Regions from separate parts of the Dechloromonas aquae genome, predicted to be linked through region 2. Evidence: predicted binding sites of a transcription regulator. Region 2 holds the regulator's gene; the other holds the start of a gene.
What was found. Region 2 encodes sigma-54, which starts transcription at its own class of promoters, with help from an activator protein. Its sites were predicted from a motif close to TGGCACGCTTNCTGCTNA; they were not measured.
Positions count from the first base shown of each region.

Region 1: VX159_RS13735 (ammonium transporter) is a predicted target of sigma-54. The motif match lies at 6,122-6,139, and genes of this name have one in related genera.

Region 1 is NZ_CP144212.1:3,004,095-3,012,009, reverse strand. It holds gene VX159_RS13760 (TonB-dependent receptor family protein) at 1-2,083, shown strand, start outside; gene VX159_RS13755 (DUF302 domain-containing protein) at 2,073-2,585, shown strand; gene VX159_RS13750 (Nudix family hydrolase) at 2,656-3,636, opposite strand; gene VX159_RS13745 (ATP-binding protein) at 3,633-4,538, opposite strand; gene VX159_RS13740 (murein transglycosylase A) at 4,660-6,000, shown strand; gene VX159_RS13735 (ammonium transporter) at 6,170-7,372, shown strand; gene VX159_RS13730 (hypothetical protein) at 7,637-7,915, opposite strand, start outside.
Region 2 is NZ_CP144212.1:88,414-96,328, forward strand. It holds gene VX159_RS00470 (VanZ family protein) at 1-464, opposite strand, end outside; gene VX159_RS00475 (sodium:solute symporter family protein) at 471-1,958, opposite strand; gene VX159_RS00480 (RluA family pseudouridine synthase) at 2,041-2,709, opposite strand; gene recA (recombinase RecA) at 2,981-4,009, shown strand; gene recX (recombination regulator RecX) at 4,002-4,436, shown strand; gene lptB (LPS export ABC transporter ATP-binding protein) at 4,433-5,167, shown strand; gene VX159_RS00500 (RNA polymerase factor sigma-54) at 5,198-6,661, shown strand; gene hpf (ribosome hibernation-promoting factor, HPF/YfiA family) at 6,676-6,999, shown strand; gene ptsN (PTS IIA-like nitrogen regulatory protein PtsN) at 7,054-7,500, shown strand; gene hprK (HPr(Ser) kinase/phosphatase) at 7,508-7,915, shown strand, end outside.

The DNA.
Region 1 (7,915 bases), 650 kb from region 2:
GCATCTCCGCTTTCATCCCGTCCTGGCCGCTGTGCTGGGCGCTTTTGCCGCAACCCATGCCGGCGCTGCCGACCTGGTTCTCGACCAGGTGGTGGTCACCGGAAGCCGCGCCGAACAGCGCAGCTTCGACCTGCCGGCGGCCATCGACGTGCTTGGCCGCGAGCGGCTCGACGCCGACCAGCCGCGCGTCAATGCCTCCGAGGCGCTGGCCAGCGTGCCCGGCATTACCGCACTCAACCGCCAGAACTACGCGCAGGACCTGCAATTGTCGTCGCGCGGCTTCGGCGCCCGCTCGGCCTTCGGCGTGCGCGGCATCCGCCTGGTCGCCGACGGCATTCCGGCCTCGATGCCCGATGGCCAGGGGCAGGCGGCGACCTTCAACCTCGACCGCGCCGAACGCATCGAAGTCCTGCGTGGGCCGCTCTCGGCGGTCTATGGCAACCACGCCGGCGGCGTCATCCAGCTGTTTACCGAGGAAGGTCACGGTCGACCGGTGGTCGAGGGCAATTTCAGCGCCGGCAGCGACGCGACCTGGAAGGCCGATCTGGCGGCCAGGGGCGAGATCGGAGGTGTTGGCTACGTGCTCGATACCTCGCGCTTCGCCACCGACGGTTACCGCCAGCACAGCCGCGCCGAGCGCGAGCAGAGCCAGGTCAAGCTGACCTTCAAGCCGAGCGAGGACGGCAAGCTCAACCTGCTGGCGTCGACCTTCCGCCAGTCGGCACAAGACCCACTGGGCCAGACCTGGAGCGGCTTCCGCGCCGATCCGCGCAGCGTCGCCCAGGCTGCGCTCGATTACAACACGCGCAAGGAGATCGAGCAGAGCCAGGGCGGGCTGACCTACGAGCACCGCTTCGGCGAGCACCGCGTGCAAGTCTCGGCCTACATCGGCCAGCGTTCGACCACCCAGTACCAGTCGATTCCGAAATCGGCGCAGACCAATCCCCGTCACAGCGGCGGCGTGATCGATTTCGATCGCGATTACGGCGGCGCCTCGGCGCGCTGGATTGGCCGCTTCGACCTTGCCGGCGGGCGCCTGACCACGACCCTGGGTGCCGATTACGAAACCGCCCGCGACGACCGCCGGGGCTACGAGAATTACGTTGGCAACACGCTCGGCGTGCTCGGCGCGCTGCGCCGCAACGAGGCCGATACGGTCACCAGCTTCGACCAGTACGCGCAGGCCGAATGGGCGCGCGGCGACTGGCAGGTGAATGCCGGCCTGCGCCGCAGCCATGTCGCGTTCAAGGTCGACGACCGTTACCTGAAAAACGGCAACGACGGCGGCCGCGTCGAGTACGACAAGACCACGCCGACCGTCGGCGCGCTCTACCGCCTGAGCCCGGCGGTGAATGTGTACGCCAGCGCCGCGCGCGGCTTCGAGGCGCCGACCTTTGGCGAACTGTTCTACTCCGGCCCCGGCGGCAGCTTCAGCTACGCGCTCAAGCCGGCGCAGAGCACGCACCTGGAAACCGGCCTCAAGGCCTACCTTGGCGCCGATATCCGGCTCGACCTGGCGCTGTTCCAGATCGACACCCGCGACGAACTGGTGGTCGACAGCAGCAGCGGCGGCCGCACCAGCTACCGCAATGCCGGCCGCACCCAGCGTCAGGGGCTGGAAGCGGCGCTCGACAGCCGCTGGGGCGCCGGTTTCAGCAGCCGCCTCGCCTACACCTACCTCGACGCCCGTTACGACCAGGCTTTCACCACCTCCGGTGGCAGCGTGGTCGACGCCGGCAAGCGCCTGCCCGGCATCGCCGCCCAGCAGCTCTACGCCGATCTGGTCTGGCGGCATGCGGCGAGCGGCTTCTACGCCGGGGTCGAAGGCTTGGCGCGCAGCAACATGCAGGTCGAGGACAGCAATACGCAGCGGCCGGCGCCGGGCTACGCCATCGCCAACCTGCGCGTTGGCGTCGAGCGCAGCTACGGCCCGCTCAGCATCCGCACCTATGCCCGCATCAACAACCTGTTCGATCGTCAGTACGTTGGCTCGGTGGTAGTCGGCGACGGCAATGCCCGCTATTACGAAGCCGCGCCGGGCCGCAACTGGCTGGCCGGCGTCGCCCTGCGCTATGCCTTCTGAACCCGGACGCGGGCGAGGCGGCGGCCGCTTCGCCGACCTCGCCCGGCTGGCGGTGCTTGCGGCGTTGGCGGCCCTGTTGAGCACCCGCGCCGTCGCCGCCAGCAGCGCTGACGATCTCGCTTACCGCGAATTCCCGCAGTACGACTACGCCAGCGTGCGCAGTGCGGTGCTCGACGCCATCGAAGGCGAGGGCCTGGTGCCCAGCCCGCCGCTCGACTTTGCCGAAATGCTGGCACGCACCGCCCCGGCCATCGGCCAGCCGCCGCCGCTGCAACGCGGAGAAATCCTGCAATTCTGCAGCGCCAAACTCGCCTTCATCCTGCTCGGCGAAGACCCGGCGCAACTCGCGCTCTGCCCGCTCGCCTTCAACCTTGGCCAGGCCGCCGGCCAGCCGCATCCCTTCCTCAGCTGGCGCCTGCCGGCCGCGACCACGCCGGGGCGAGCGCAGGTCAGGGCGCTCTACCAGCGGCTGCTGAGCAGGGTGATCGAGGAGTTGCCTTAACTTTCGCGCAACTACGGTCGACCGGCGAAAAACCGCGTTTTCCGAGGTCGACCGTGAAAATCCCCGTGCTTCACCAGCCCCGCATCAACGCCACCCCGTGCGCGCCGTGCTGTTGCGCAGTGGCGAGCAGTTCCGGCTGCATGCCGCCGAGGGCGAAGATGGGCAGGGTGTTGCCGGCGAGGGTGGCGGCGAAGCGCTCCCAGCCGAGGCCGGCGGCTTCCGGGTGGGTCGGGGTGGGCAAGACCGGGCCGAGCAGGGCGTAGTCGAGGTTGAGCTGGCCGGCGCGGGCGATTTCTTCGGCGCTGTGGCAGGAGGCGCCAACCCAGGCGAAGTCGGGGCGTTCGCCGCAGGCGGCGAGTGCGGCGCTCGACAGGTGGAGGCCGTCGGCGCCGACCTGGCGGGCGATTTCGGCGTCGTCGTTGATTACCACCAGCGCCCCGTGGCTGTGTGCGATGCGGGTCACCGCCTCGGCCAGCCACAGCCGCTGCGGGCGCGGCCAGCTTTTGTCGCGGACCTGGATCAGGCGCGGTGCGTCGCTGCCGCGCTCAAAAGCCTCTTCCAGGCGCTCCAGGGTGCGCTCGACGCCTTCCGCTTCGGCCAGGGTGATTGCCATTTGCGTCGGCGTCGCCAGACCCTTGAGGATCGGGTCGTTGGCCGGTAGGATCGGCGCGACCTGGGCGGCGTCGCCGCAGGCTTGCCAGGCGACGGCGCTGTGTTCGAGCGGGGCGGTGATGCCGATTTCGCCGTCCCAGGCGGTGACGCGCCAGAAATGCAGGCGCACCGTCGCGTGCGGGTAGGTGAATTGTCGGGTCAGCCACGGCGAGCAGGCGGTGACGCGGATGCCGAGTTCTTCGTGAAGTTCGCGCACCAGCGCCTCGCGCACGCTTTCGCCGGCTTCCAGCTTGCCGCCGGGGAATTCCCAGTAGCCGGCGTAGACCTTGCCTTCCGGCCGCTGCGCGAGCAGGAATTCCTGGCCCAGGCGTGTGCCGGGGGCGGGGCGCAGCATCACGGCGGCGGCGACTTCGACGATCTTGGCGGTGTCGGCGCTCATAGTCCGGCTCCCGGCAGGTGACCGTTGATCCGACCGGCGAGGTCGCGGGCGTATTGCCAGGCGACGCGGCCGGAGCGCGAGCCGCGGCTGAGCGCCCAGTTAAGCGCGTCGCGCTGGTGTTCGGCGATCACTGCATCGCTAATCCCGAAGTGCCGCGCCCAGCGGCCGACCACGGTCAGGTAGTCGTCCTGGCTGAAGGGATAGAAGGAAATCCACAGCCCGAAGCGCTCGGACAGCGAAATTTTTTCCTCGGTCGCCTCGCCGGGGTGGATTTCGTCGTCGACGCGGGTGGTTTCGAGGTTCTCCGAGAAATACTCGGGCATCAGGTGGCGGCGGTTGGAGGTGGCGTAGATCAGTACATTCGCCGGCGGCGCCGCAACCGAGCCGTCGAGCACCGATTTGAGCGCCTTGTAGGCGGTTTCGCCGGCCTCGAACGAGAGGTCGTCGCAAAAGATCACGAAGCGTTCCGGGCGGCCATCGACCAGATCGACGATGTCGGCAAGGTCGACCAGGTCGGCCTTGTCCACCTCGATCAGGCGCAGGCCGTCGGCGGCGTATTCGTTGAGCACCGCCTTGACCAGCGAGGACTTGCCGCAACCGCGCGCGCCGGTCAGCAGCACGTTGTTGGCCGGCTGGCCGGCGACAAACTGGCGGGTGTTGGCGACGATGCGCGCCTTCTGGTCGGCGATGGTGTCGAGGTCGGCCAGGCGGATCGGGTGCGGATGGCGCACCGGCTGCAGCCAGCCGCGTCCCTGCGTCTTGCGCCAGCGGAAGGCGACGGCGGCGTCCCAGTCAGGGGCCGGGGTCAGCGGCGGCAGGCTGGCTTCAAAACGCGCCAGCACCTGTTCGGCGCGGGTGAGCAGTTGTTCGAGTAGTTGTTCGCGTTGCGGGCTGTGGCTCATCGGGCAGGTATACTTTGCGGCAAAAAAACGCACTCTAACGAGCAAGGGCGGGGCTTGTCACCTGCTACCGGCCGCTGCCAGCCCGCCCGCTACCCCTTCACGTCTTTTGCCGTCGTTCGCCATGTTGCTGCCCGCCTCATCGTCCCGTTTTTCCGCCCGTCGCCCCCGCCGCCTCTCTGTTCGCGCCTGCCTGGCGCTGGGCAGCGCCTTGCTGCTCGCTGCCTGCGCCGAGTTGCCCCTGTTGGGCAAGGGTGGGGCGCCGGCCGATGCCGTCCCGGAAAAAGCCGCCTGCACCGCGTCGACCGTGAATGCCGGGGCGGCTGCGTCTTGCCCCGCCTGTCCGGCTTGCCCTGGTGCGCCGGTTGCCGCGCCGGCTTTCAGCCGCGCTTTGCTGCCGGCCGACTACGCCGACCTGCCCGGCTGGGGCGACGACGAGGTGGCGGCCGCCTGGCCGGCCTTCCTGCAATCCTGTCGCGGCATCGCCAGCAAGCCGCACGGTGCGGCCTGGAAGCGGGTCTGCGAGCTGGCGCGGCAGAGCGAGGGCAAGCCGGGTTTCGACCCCCGGCGCTTCTTCGAGACCCAGTTGCGGCCCTACGCGCTGGCCAACAACGCGGGCGCCCGGCCGGTCTTCGAGGGCACCATCACCGGCTATTACGAACCGCTGCTGCGCGGCAGCCGCGAACGCAGCAAGACCTTTGCCCAGCCCTTGCTCGGCGTCCCCGACGACCTGCTGACCATCGACCTCGGCACGCTCTTCCCCGAACTCAAGGACAAGCGCGTGCGCGGCCGGCTGGAGGGCAACAAGGTCGTGCCTTACTGGTCGCGTGCCGACATCGTCGCGCGCGGCGAACGGCTGCCGGCGCGGCCGCTGCTCTGGGTCGATGACGCGATTGAACTGTTCTTCCTGCAGATTCAGGGTTCCGGCCGCGTCCGCCTGCCCGACGGCAGCCTGGTCCGGGTCAATTACGCTGATCAGAACGGCCACCCTTACCAGTCGATTGGCCGGGTGTTGATCGAGCGCGGCGAACTCAAGGCCGAAGAAGCCTCGATGCAGGGCATCCAGGCCTGGGCGCGGGCCAATCCGGCGCGGCTTGACGACTTGCTCAACAGTAACCCGAGCTACGTCTTCTTCCGCGAAATGCCGGCCAACGGCAACGCCAGCAACCCCAATGCCGGGCCGCAGGGCGCGCTGGGCGTGCCGTTGACCCCCGAGCGCAGCCTGGCCATCGACCCGCGCGCGGTGCCGCTCGGTGCCCCGGTCTTTCTCGCCACCACCCGCCCCAATTCGGCGCAGCCGCTCAACCGGCTGATGCTGGCGCAGGATACCGGCGGCGCGATCAAGGGCGCGGTGCGTGCCGACTTCTTCTGGGGCTTCGGCAAGGAAGCCGGCGAACAGGCCGGGCGGATGAAGCAGTCGGGCCGGATGTGGGTGCTGCTGCCGCCGGAGGCAGCACCGCGTTGATGGGCAGAGCAGGGCGGTGCGCACGAAGTTGAGGCGGTGCGCTGCATCGAAGCACCGTTATGGTGCGTTTGGATGCACCATGAAGGATGCAATATCCTGATTTGCAAAGGGTTTTGCGCACTGGAACGGTGCTTGCTTTAAGGCGTCCATCCCTGATATCGGAGGTCACATGGACGCTTTCCAATCCGGCAGCAATGTTTTATTCATCCTGCTCGGCGCCATCATGGTGCTGGCCATGCACGCCGGCTTCGCCTTTCTCGAAGTCGGCACCGTGCGCAAGAAAAACCAGGTCAACGCGCTGGTCAAAATCCTGACCGATTTCGCGATCTCGACCATCGCCTATTTCTTCATCGGCTACGGCGTTGCCTACGGTGTGCATTTCTTCGGCAGCGTCGATACGCTGATGGAAAAGAGCGGTTTCGAACTGACCAAGTTCTTCTTTTTGCTGACTTTTGCCGCCGCGATCCCGGCGATCATCTCGGGCGGCATTGCCGAACGCGCCAAGTTTCACCCGCAACTGGCGGCGACCTTCCTGCTGGTCGGCTTCGTCTATCCCTTCTTTGAAGGCATCGCGTGGAACCAGGCCTTCGGCATCCAGGCCTGGCTCAAGGCGACCTTCGGCGAGGAATTCCACGACTTCGCCGGCTCCGTCGTGGTGCATGCGATGGGCGGCTGGATGGCGCTGCCGGCGGTGCTCCTGCTTGGTGCGCGCTACGGCCGCTACAGCAAGGACGGCCGCATCTCGGCGCACCCGCCCTCATCGATTCCCTTCCTCGCCCTCGGCTCGTGGATCCTGATCGTCGGCTGGTTCGGCTTTAACGTGATGAGCGCGCAAACCCTCGACAAGATTTCCGGCCTGGTCGCCCTCAATTCGCTGATGGCGATGGTCGGCGGCACGCTGGTCGCGCTGGTGATGGGCAAGAACGACCCCGGCTTCGTCCATAACGGCCCGCTCGCCGGCCTGGTTGCGGTCTGCGCCGGCTCCGACCTGATGCACCCGATGGGTGCGCTGGTGGTTGGCGGCGTCGCTGGCGGCCTGTTCGTGGTGATGTTCACGCTGACGCAAAACCGCTGGAAGATCGACGACGTTCTCGGTGTCTGGCCGCTGCACGGCCTCTGCGGCGCCTGGGGCGGCATCGCCGCTGGCATCTTCGGCAGCAAGGCCCTGGGCGGCGCCGGCGGCGTCGCCTTCATGCCGCAGCTGATCATGACGGTGATGGCCATCGTCATCGCCCTGGCCGGCGGCGCGCTGGTCTACGGCCTGCTCAAGAGCGTCTTCGGCATCCGCCTCGACCAGGAAGAAGAATACGAAGGCGCCGACCTGTCGATCCACAAAATTACCGCCACGCCGGAGCGCGAGCCGAACTGGTAAGCGGGTGGCAGGAAGCAATTCAGTCCGGCTGGCGGGAGTGAAGCCTGGCGGACGGTAGATCAACAAAGCCCGGCGGTTGCCGGGCTTTGTGTTTGGATCCTTCTGTTGCTTGGTTTTGGCGGTTATTCGGGTGGCCTGCTAATCAATTGCCACTAAGTTGAGGGGGGGGGCTGTATCAGTCCTTCAGGCGGCCATTACTACGGATTAGGAGGCAGCGACAGCCACATGCTGGGGCGTGGCGGAGAATTGTTTTTTTGCTTTCTGTTATGCTCTTGTTGTTTTTTGGATTGCTTCTCTGGTGCCGCGATGGAAAATATTCTCTACCAAGTTCTGCTTGTGATCGTGATGGTTTGTGCTCTCCTGTTTGCCGTTTGGCATGTTGTGCTTTTCTTCCACAATCGGAAACGAAAGCGGTTGGCAGCGCGTCGTCACCAATCGGGTAGCTATAGTTTTTGTAGGTGGCATATCGACAAAAACGGGCATCCGTATCCCGTGATGGTGAGCGCACCTCTCAGGCAGGGCAGTGAAGACCGCGTTGACTGA
Region 2 (7,915 bases):
TCGGCGTGGGCAACCGGGGCCAGCAGCTTTTGCTCGAAGGCGAGCAGGCGGGCCAGTACGCGCGGTCCGAGATAGACTGCGAGCAAGGCGCCGAGCAGGCCGCCCAGGCTGTTGCAGGCGAGGTCGAGGCTGGACGGGACGCGCGAAGGCAACCAGGTTTGGACAGCTTCGAGACTACCGCTGAGCAGTATCCCGAACAATGTCGCCAGTAATGGTGCGGTGTAGCGCCAGCGTAGCGTGGATAGTCCGAGGGTCAGGAAGAAGCCGAGGGGCAGGTAAACCGCGACGTTGGCCGCCAGGTCGAAAGCGGTCCAGTAGCGCGGCCAGCCGCCTTCGAGGAAGGCCAGCGGCGAAATCCCGGTGCTGCGCCAGCCGGCGAACGGGTGGAGGCTGGCATAAACGATCAGTGCGCACCAGACTAGCGCCGAGTAGCGGGCGAGGCGCAGCGGGCCGCGGGAATTCATCTGGCCTTACGGGTGCGGCGGCACATGGTGGGTTTCGGCGGCGGCGCGATGGTGCAGCGCATCGTGGATGTTCTCGACCGGTGTCGGCCGTCCGACCCATTGCGGCAGCAGCGACCCGGCAAACATCCCGATGAAGGAAACGCCGAGCCCGATCAATTGCGGCGGAACCAGGCTTTCTTCACCAATCAGGACTTCAACCAGCAACCATGAACAAAGGCCGCCGATGATCGCCGCCAGCGCGCCCTGAGTGGTTGCGCGCGCCCAGTAGGCACCGATTACCAGCGGAACGAAGGCACCGGCCAGGGTGATTTTGTAGGCATTTTCGACCATCTTGAAAATGCTGGCGTTGGAGTACAGCGCAAACGCCAGTACCAGCAAGGCGAAACCGACGATCGAGCCGCGCATCACCCAGAGGAAGCGATGGTCGCTGAGGTGCGGCACGAAGCCACGCACGATGTTTTCCGAGAAAGCGACCGAAGGCGCCAGCAGTGTTGCTGACGAACAACTCATCACCGCTGACAGCACCGCGCCGAAGAAGATGGCCTGGGCGAATACCGGCGTCTGTTGCAGCACCAGCAGCGGCAGGATCAGCTGCGAGTCAGTCTGCAGCAGGCCGTTGAACTGCTCGGGGTCGATCAGGGTGGCCGAGTAGGCGATGAACATCGGCACAAAGGCGAAGCAGAAGTAGGTGACGCCGCCGAGCACCGAGCCCCAGATCGCGATTTTTGCGGTGCGTGCCGAGGTTACGCGCTGGAAAACGTCCTGCTGCGGAATCGAACCGAGCATCATGGTCAGCCAAGCACCGAGGAAGGCGACCCATTGCAGCGGGTCGGGCGGCGGAAAGAAATCGAGCTTGCCGGCGGCGTCGGCATGCTCGATCACCGCCATGGCGCCACCGGTCTGGCCGGAGATGAACCAGGCGATGAACAGCATGCCGCCCATGATGATCCCCATCTGCACGAAATCGAGGATCGCGACCGAGAGCATGCCGCCGAAGGTGGTGTAGGTGAGGACGATGGCGGCGCCGAGGAGCATGCCGGCGGTCGGGCTGACCGCGCCATCGGTGACGACGCTGAAGACCAGGCCAAGGGCCTTGATCTGGGCGGCAACCCAGCCGAGGTAGGAAACCACGATGCAGAGCGTGGTCAGCACTTCGACGGTGCGGTTGTAGCGCAGGCGGAAGAAGTCGCCCAGCGTCAGCACGTTCATCTTGTACAGCTTGGTGGCGAAGAAGATGCCGCCGAGAACCAGGCACAGCGAGGAGCCGAAGGGGTCGGCGACCACTCCGCGCAGGCCTTCCTTGACGAAGGTCGCCGATACGCCGAACACTGCTTCGGCGCCGAACCAGGTGGCGAAGACCGTGGCAGTGACGACCGGCAGCGGCAGGTGGCGACCGGCCACCGCGAAATCCTTGGTGCTATGTACGCGCGTTGCGGCAAAGAGGCCGATGCCGATGGAGACGAGCAGGTAAAGGGCGACGAACCAGATCAGCATGGCAGTGCGGAAAACGCCGGCAAGGGGTTGAAAACGCGGGGATTATACGGGGTTTGCCGGGTTCCGCACGGGCTCTCCCGGGTCAGAACGGCGGCGCGCAGGAAAATTCGAGTTTTTCTGCGGTCGACGGGTGAAAAAAGCTGATTTTGCTGGCGTGCAACAGCAGTCGGGGGGCGCGTTCGGCCGCCGGGCCGGCATAGAGCTCATCGCCGAGAATCGGGTGGCCAAGCGCCGCCAGGTGCACCCGCAACTGGTGCGAGCGACCGGTGATCGGCTCCAGTTCGACCCGGGTGCTGTCGCTGGCCGGGTCGCGGGCAAGCACCCTGAAATGTGTCAGCGACGGCTTGCCGAGCGTGAAATCAACCATTTGCCGGGGGCGGTTCGGCCAGTCGCAGATCAGCGGCAGGTCGATACTGCCGCAATCGTCGGCGAGCAGGCCAGCAACCACGGCGATGTAGCGCTTATCCACCAGACGTTCGCGAAACTGCCGCGACAGTTCGCTGTGGGCGGCTTCGCCCCGGGCCAGTATCAGCAGTCCGGAGGTGCCCATGTCCAGGCGGTGTGCGGTCAGTGCATCGGAGTAACCTTGCCGGTGCAGGCGGGTGACCAGACAATCCTGACGTTCCTCGCCGCGCCCGGGCACCGAGAGCAGGCCGGCAGGTTTGTCGACGACCAGCACGGCAGGATCGCAAAAGAGCGGAGCAGTGCCTGTATCCGGGGGCGGCAGATAGGGGGGGGCAATATGAGCCATGGGGCGCGATTCTGCCACAGCCGCTAGCGCAGACCGGCGTCAACGAGGCCAAGGCGCGGGAAATCCCGCGAATTCAGGCGTCGACCGTGAATCTGCAGCGGGATTGCCAACCTGGCAAGCAAACAGCTTGCCAAAAGCTCGTCAGTGCATATACTGTAAATATCAACAGTAATTGATTGGCGGCGTACCTTGGCAGCCGGCGACCGTCTGCAATTTCTGTTCCATCTTCGGCCCCTGTGCCATAATTCCGACAAATTTCCGAGGTGTTCCCATGGACGACAACAAGGCAAAAGCGCTCGCCGCGGCGCTGCAGCAAATCGAGAAGCAGTTTGGCAAGGGCTCCATCATGAAGATGGGCGATGCCGAAATCGACGAGGGTATCCAGGTCGTGTCGACCGGTTCGCTCGGCCTTGATATTGCGCTTGGCGTCGGTGGTTTGCCGCGTGGCCGGGTGGTCGAGATTTACGGCCCGGAATCCTCGGGCAAAACCACGCTGTGTCTGCAAGTGGTTGCCGAAATGCAGAAGCTGGGTGGCGTGGCGGCGTTCATCGACGCCGAACACGCGCTGGATCCGCAGTATGCGCAAAAGCTCGGTGTTAATGTTGGTGACCTGCTGATTTCGCAGCCTGATACTGGCGAACAGGCGCTGGAAATTGCCGACATGCTGGTGCGTTCGGGTTCGGTAGATATCATCATCGTTGACTCGGTTGCTGCGCTTACGCCGCGCGCCGAAATCGAAGGCGAGATGGGCGACCAGATGGTCGGCCTGCACGCCCGCCTGATGTCGCAGGCACTGCGCAAACTGACCGCCAACATCAAGAAGACCAACACCTTGGTCATCTTCATCAACCAGATCCGGATGAAGATCGGGGTCATGTTCGGTTCGCCGGAAACCACCACCGGCGGCAACGCACTCAAGTTCTATGCCTCGGTACGGATGGACATCCGCCGCATCGGCGGGATCAAGAAGGGCGACGAAGTGATTGGCAACGAAACCAAGGTCAAGATCGTCAAGAACAAGGTGTCGCCACCGTTCCGCGAAGCCATTTTCGACATCCTCTACGGCGAGGGGATTTCCCGCGAGGGTGAAATCATCGAAATGGGTGTCGCCCACAAGCTGATCGACAAGTCCGGTGCCTGGTATTCGTACAAGGGTGAAAAGATTGGCCAGGGCAAGGACAACGCCCGCGAATTCCTGCGCGCCCATCCGGAAATCGCTCAGGAAGTCGAGGCGCAGATTCGCGAAGCGGCCAGCGTCACCGTGATCAAACCGAGCAAGTCGGCACCGGCCGATGCCTGATCTGCGTGTGCGCGCCCTGCAGTTGCTGACCCGGCGCGAATACAGCCGGGCAGCACTGAAAGCGAAACTCGCTGCGCACGCCGAATCGGAAGAAGAACTGAACGCCGTGCTCGACTCGCTGCAAGCCGAACGACTGCTCTCCGACCAGCGCTATGCGGCGGAGCGGGTAGCTGCCCGTGGCGCGCGCTATGGCAACGCCAGGTTGCGCCAGGAGTTGCGCCAGCAAGGCATCGGCGATGATGAAATTGCCGCTGCCCTGCCCGAGGCCGGCGACGAAGGCGCGCGTTGTCGCCAGGTCTGGCAACGCAAGTTCACCCACCTGCCGGATAGCCCCGCAGAACGGGCCAGGCAACAGCGCTTTCTGCACTATCGTGGCTTTTCGTCAGCGGCGATCCGCTGCGTCCTGCGCGGAGATGATGAATCATGAGCAGCACCCTCGCCCGCCTGTCGGCACACAACCTGAAGAAACGCTACAAGGCCCGCACCGTGGTCGAGGATGTGTCGTTCAATGTCGGCGCCGGCGAGGTGGTCGGTCTGCTGGGGCCCAACGGTGCCGGCAAGACTACCTGTTTCTACATGATCGTTGGCCTTGTCGCCTCGGATGGCGGCGAGGTCTATATCGACGACGAACGCCTGACCCATCTGCCGATGCATCGGCGCGCGCAGCAGGGTTTGTCCTACCTGCCGCAGGAGGCTTCGGTCTTCCGCAAGCTCAACGTCGAGGACAACATCCGGGCGATTCTCGAACTGCTCGACCTGCCCGAGAGCGAGGTCAATGCCCGGCTCGAAAACCTGCTCGGCGAACTGCACATTGGCCATGTTCGCCATGTCAATGCCGCCGCCCTGTCGGGTGGCGAGCGGCGGCGAGTCGAAATTGCCCGGGCGCTGGCGACCAATCCGCGCTTCATCCTGCTCGATGAGCCTTTTGCCGGTGTCGACCCGATTGCCGTGCTGGAGATTCAGAAAATCATCCGTTTCCTCAAAGAGCGCGGGATCGGCGTGCTGATCACCGATCATAATGTGCGCGAAACCTTGGGGATCTGCGATCACGCCTACATCATCAATGCCGGGCACGTGCTCGCCTCTGGACGCCCGGACGAAATCGTCGATAATGAAAGCGTGCGCAAAGTTTATCTCGGCGAGCATTTCCGCCTCTGACGCACCCAGGCCCGGAAACCCGCAGCAACAATGAAGCCCGCCCTCCAGCTCAAACTCTCCCAGCATCTGGCGCTGACGCCGCAACTGCAACAGTCGATCAAACTGCTGCAGCTGTCGACCATCGAGATGCAACAGGAGATTGAGCGTTACCTGCTTGAGAACCCGCTGCTCGAGCGCGACGATGACGTGCCGGAGTCCTTTGCCTCGGCCCAGTCCTTCGACAGCCCCTACCAGCAGGAGGCGAGCCAGTCTGAGACTGCTTCCGAACCGGCTGCGCAGGGCGATGATCGCGATAGCGAGCCCCCGATCACTCCGGCCGATGTCGACGATGACCGCTGGGCCAGCGATGCCGGTACCTATAGCGGTGCCGGGCGTGACGAGGACGACGACAGCGACGCCCAGGATATCCACGCGGCAACGACCAGCCTGCGCGATCATCTCGGCTGGCAGTTGGGGATGACCCAGTTGTCGGAGCGCGACCGCTCGCTGGTCCGTTTCCTGATCGAGGCCCTCGACGACGACGGCTATCTATCAACGCCGCTGGTCGAATTGTGGGAAACCCTGCCGCCGGAATACGAAATCGAGCTCGAAGAACTCGAAATCGCGCTCAAGCACATCCAGAATTTTGACCCGACCGGGATTGGCGCCCGTTCGCCGCAGGAGTGCCTGGCTTTGCAGTTGCGGGCTTTGCCCGTCAGCCGGGAGGGCGAGTTGGCACTGCGGATCGTCGAGCAGCATCTGGAACTGCTGGCCGCCCGTGATTTTGCCAAGCTCAAGCGCCTGACTTCCTCCGACGATGCCGCCCTGAAGGCTGCGCACGCGCTGATCGTCAGCCTGAATCCACGACCCGGTGCGCATTTTGCAGCGCACGATGCGCGCTACATTACGCCCGACGTGATCGTCAAAAAGCTCAAGGGCAAGTGGACGGCTTACATCAACCCCGATGCCTATCCGCGCTTGCGCGTCAATCGTCTCTATGCCGAAATCCTGGCCCAGCAGCGGCGTGGCAATGGCAACCTGACGGGCCAGTTGCAGGAAGCCCGCTGGCTGATCAAGAACGTGCAGCAGCGTTTCGACACCATCCTGCGGGTGTCGCAGGCGATCGTCGAGCGCCAGAAGCAGTTCTTTGAACACGGCGAGGTCGCAATGCGCCCGCTGGTTCTGCGCGAAATCGCCGATATTCTCGATTTGCACGAGTCGACCGTGTCACGCGTCACCAGCCAGAAGTTCATGGCCACCCCGCGCGGCATCTTCGAACTCAAATATTTCTTCGGCAGTCATGTGTCCACCGATACCGGTGGCGCTTGCTCTGCAACTGCCATCCGGGCACTGATCAAGCAATTGATTGGGGCCGAGGATGGCAAAAAGCCCTTGTCGGATAGTCAAATATCCGAAATACTAGGCCAGCAGGGAATCGTTGTAGCCCGACGGACGGTAGCGAAGTACCGTGAGTCGCTCAACATCCCGCCGGTCAATTTACGCAAGACCCTGTAGAGAGAGGAGAAAACATGAATCTGCAGATCAGTGGTCACCACATCGAAGTTACGCCGGCTCTGCGCGAATACGTCGAGAACAAGCTGGACCCCGTGGTTCGTCACTTTGACAAGGTGACGGGCGTGAACGTCGTCCTGTCCGTCGAAAAGCTCAAGCAGAAGGCCGAAGTGACCATGCATGTTCCGGGTAAGGATCTGCATGTCGAAGAAGCCGGCGACGACCTGTACGCCGCCATCGACGCCCTGTTTGACAAGCTGGATCGTCAGGTCCAGAAGCACAAGCAGAAGCTGCAGGATCACCATCGCGGCGAAAAGCCCACCCTGCAAGCTGCCGAATAAGCACTGCCCGGCCGTGCTTCCTTGGGGAGTACGGCCTTTGCTTTATCTTTTCCTATGAATCCCCTGAACACTATCCTGTCTGCCGACCGCGTTGTCCTCGACCTTGAGGCCACCAGCAAAAAGCGGGTCTTCGAGCAGGCGGGCCAGCTTTTCGAAGCGCAACTGGGCATTGCCCGGGCCCAGATTTTCGACAGCCTGTTTGCCCGTGAAAAGCTGGGCTCCACTGGCATCGGCCAGGGCATTGCCATCCCGCACGGCCGGATCAAGGGCCTCAAGCAGGCGGCTGGAGCCTTTTTTCGTCTTGGCACGCCGGTGCCGTTTGATTCGCCCGACGGTCGTCCGGTCAATCTCCTGTTTGTCCTTCTGGTGCCCGAACAGGCCACCGAGGCGCATCTGCAGATTCTTTCCGAACTGGCGCAGCGTTTTGCCGAACGCAGCTTCCGCGATTCACTGAACAGCGCCGAAGACGCCGCTGCCGTGCTGCAGCTTTTCACCGCCTGAGGCCTGCGTGCGCCACATCAGCCTGGTTCAGTTGTACAAGGATAACCGTGAGAAGCTGATGCTCTCCTGGTTGCTGGGTGAGGACAACGATCGCCGGATCGAGATCAAGGAATCGAATAACTACGGCGCCGATGTGGTCGGGCACATCAACATCATTCACCCCGAACGCCTGCAGGTGATGGGGAAAGCCGAATATGACTGGGCTTACCGGATTGGCGAGCGCCGGTTCGGGCAGATGCTCAACGATCTGCTGGCAGCGCAGCCGCCGGCGGTGATTGTTGCCGATGGCCTGAGTCCGCCGGAGATGCTGACCGAGGGTTGTACCCGGACCAACACCCCGCTGCTGTTGACCCCCAAGCATTGCTCCGGGGTGATTGACCTGCTGCGCATCTACCTGTCGGCCCGGCTGGCCGAT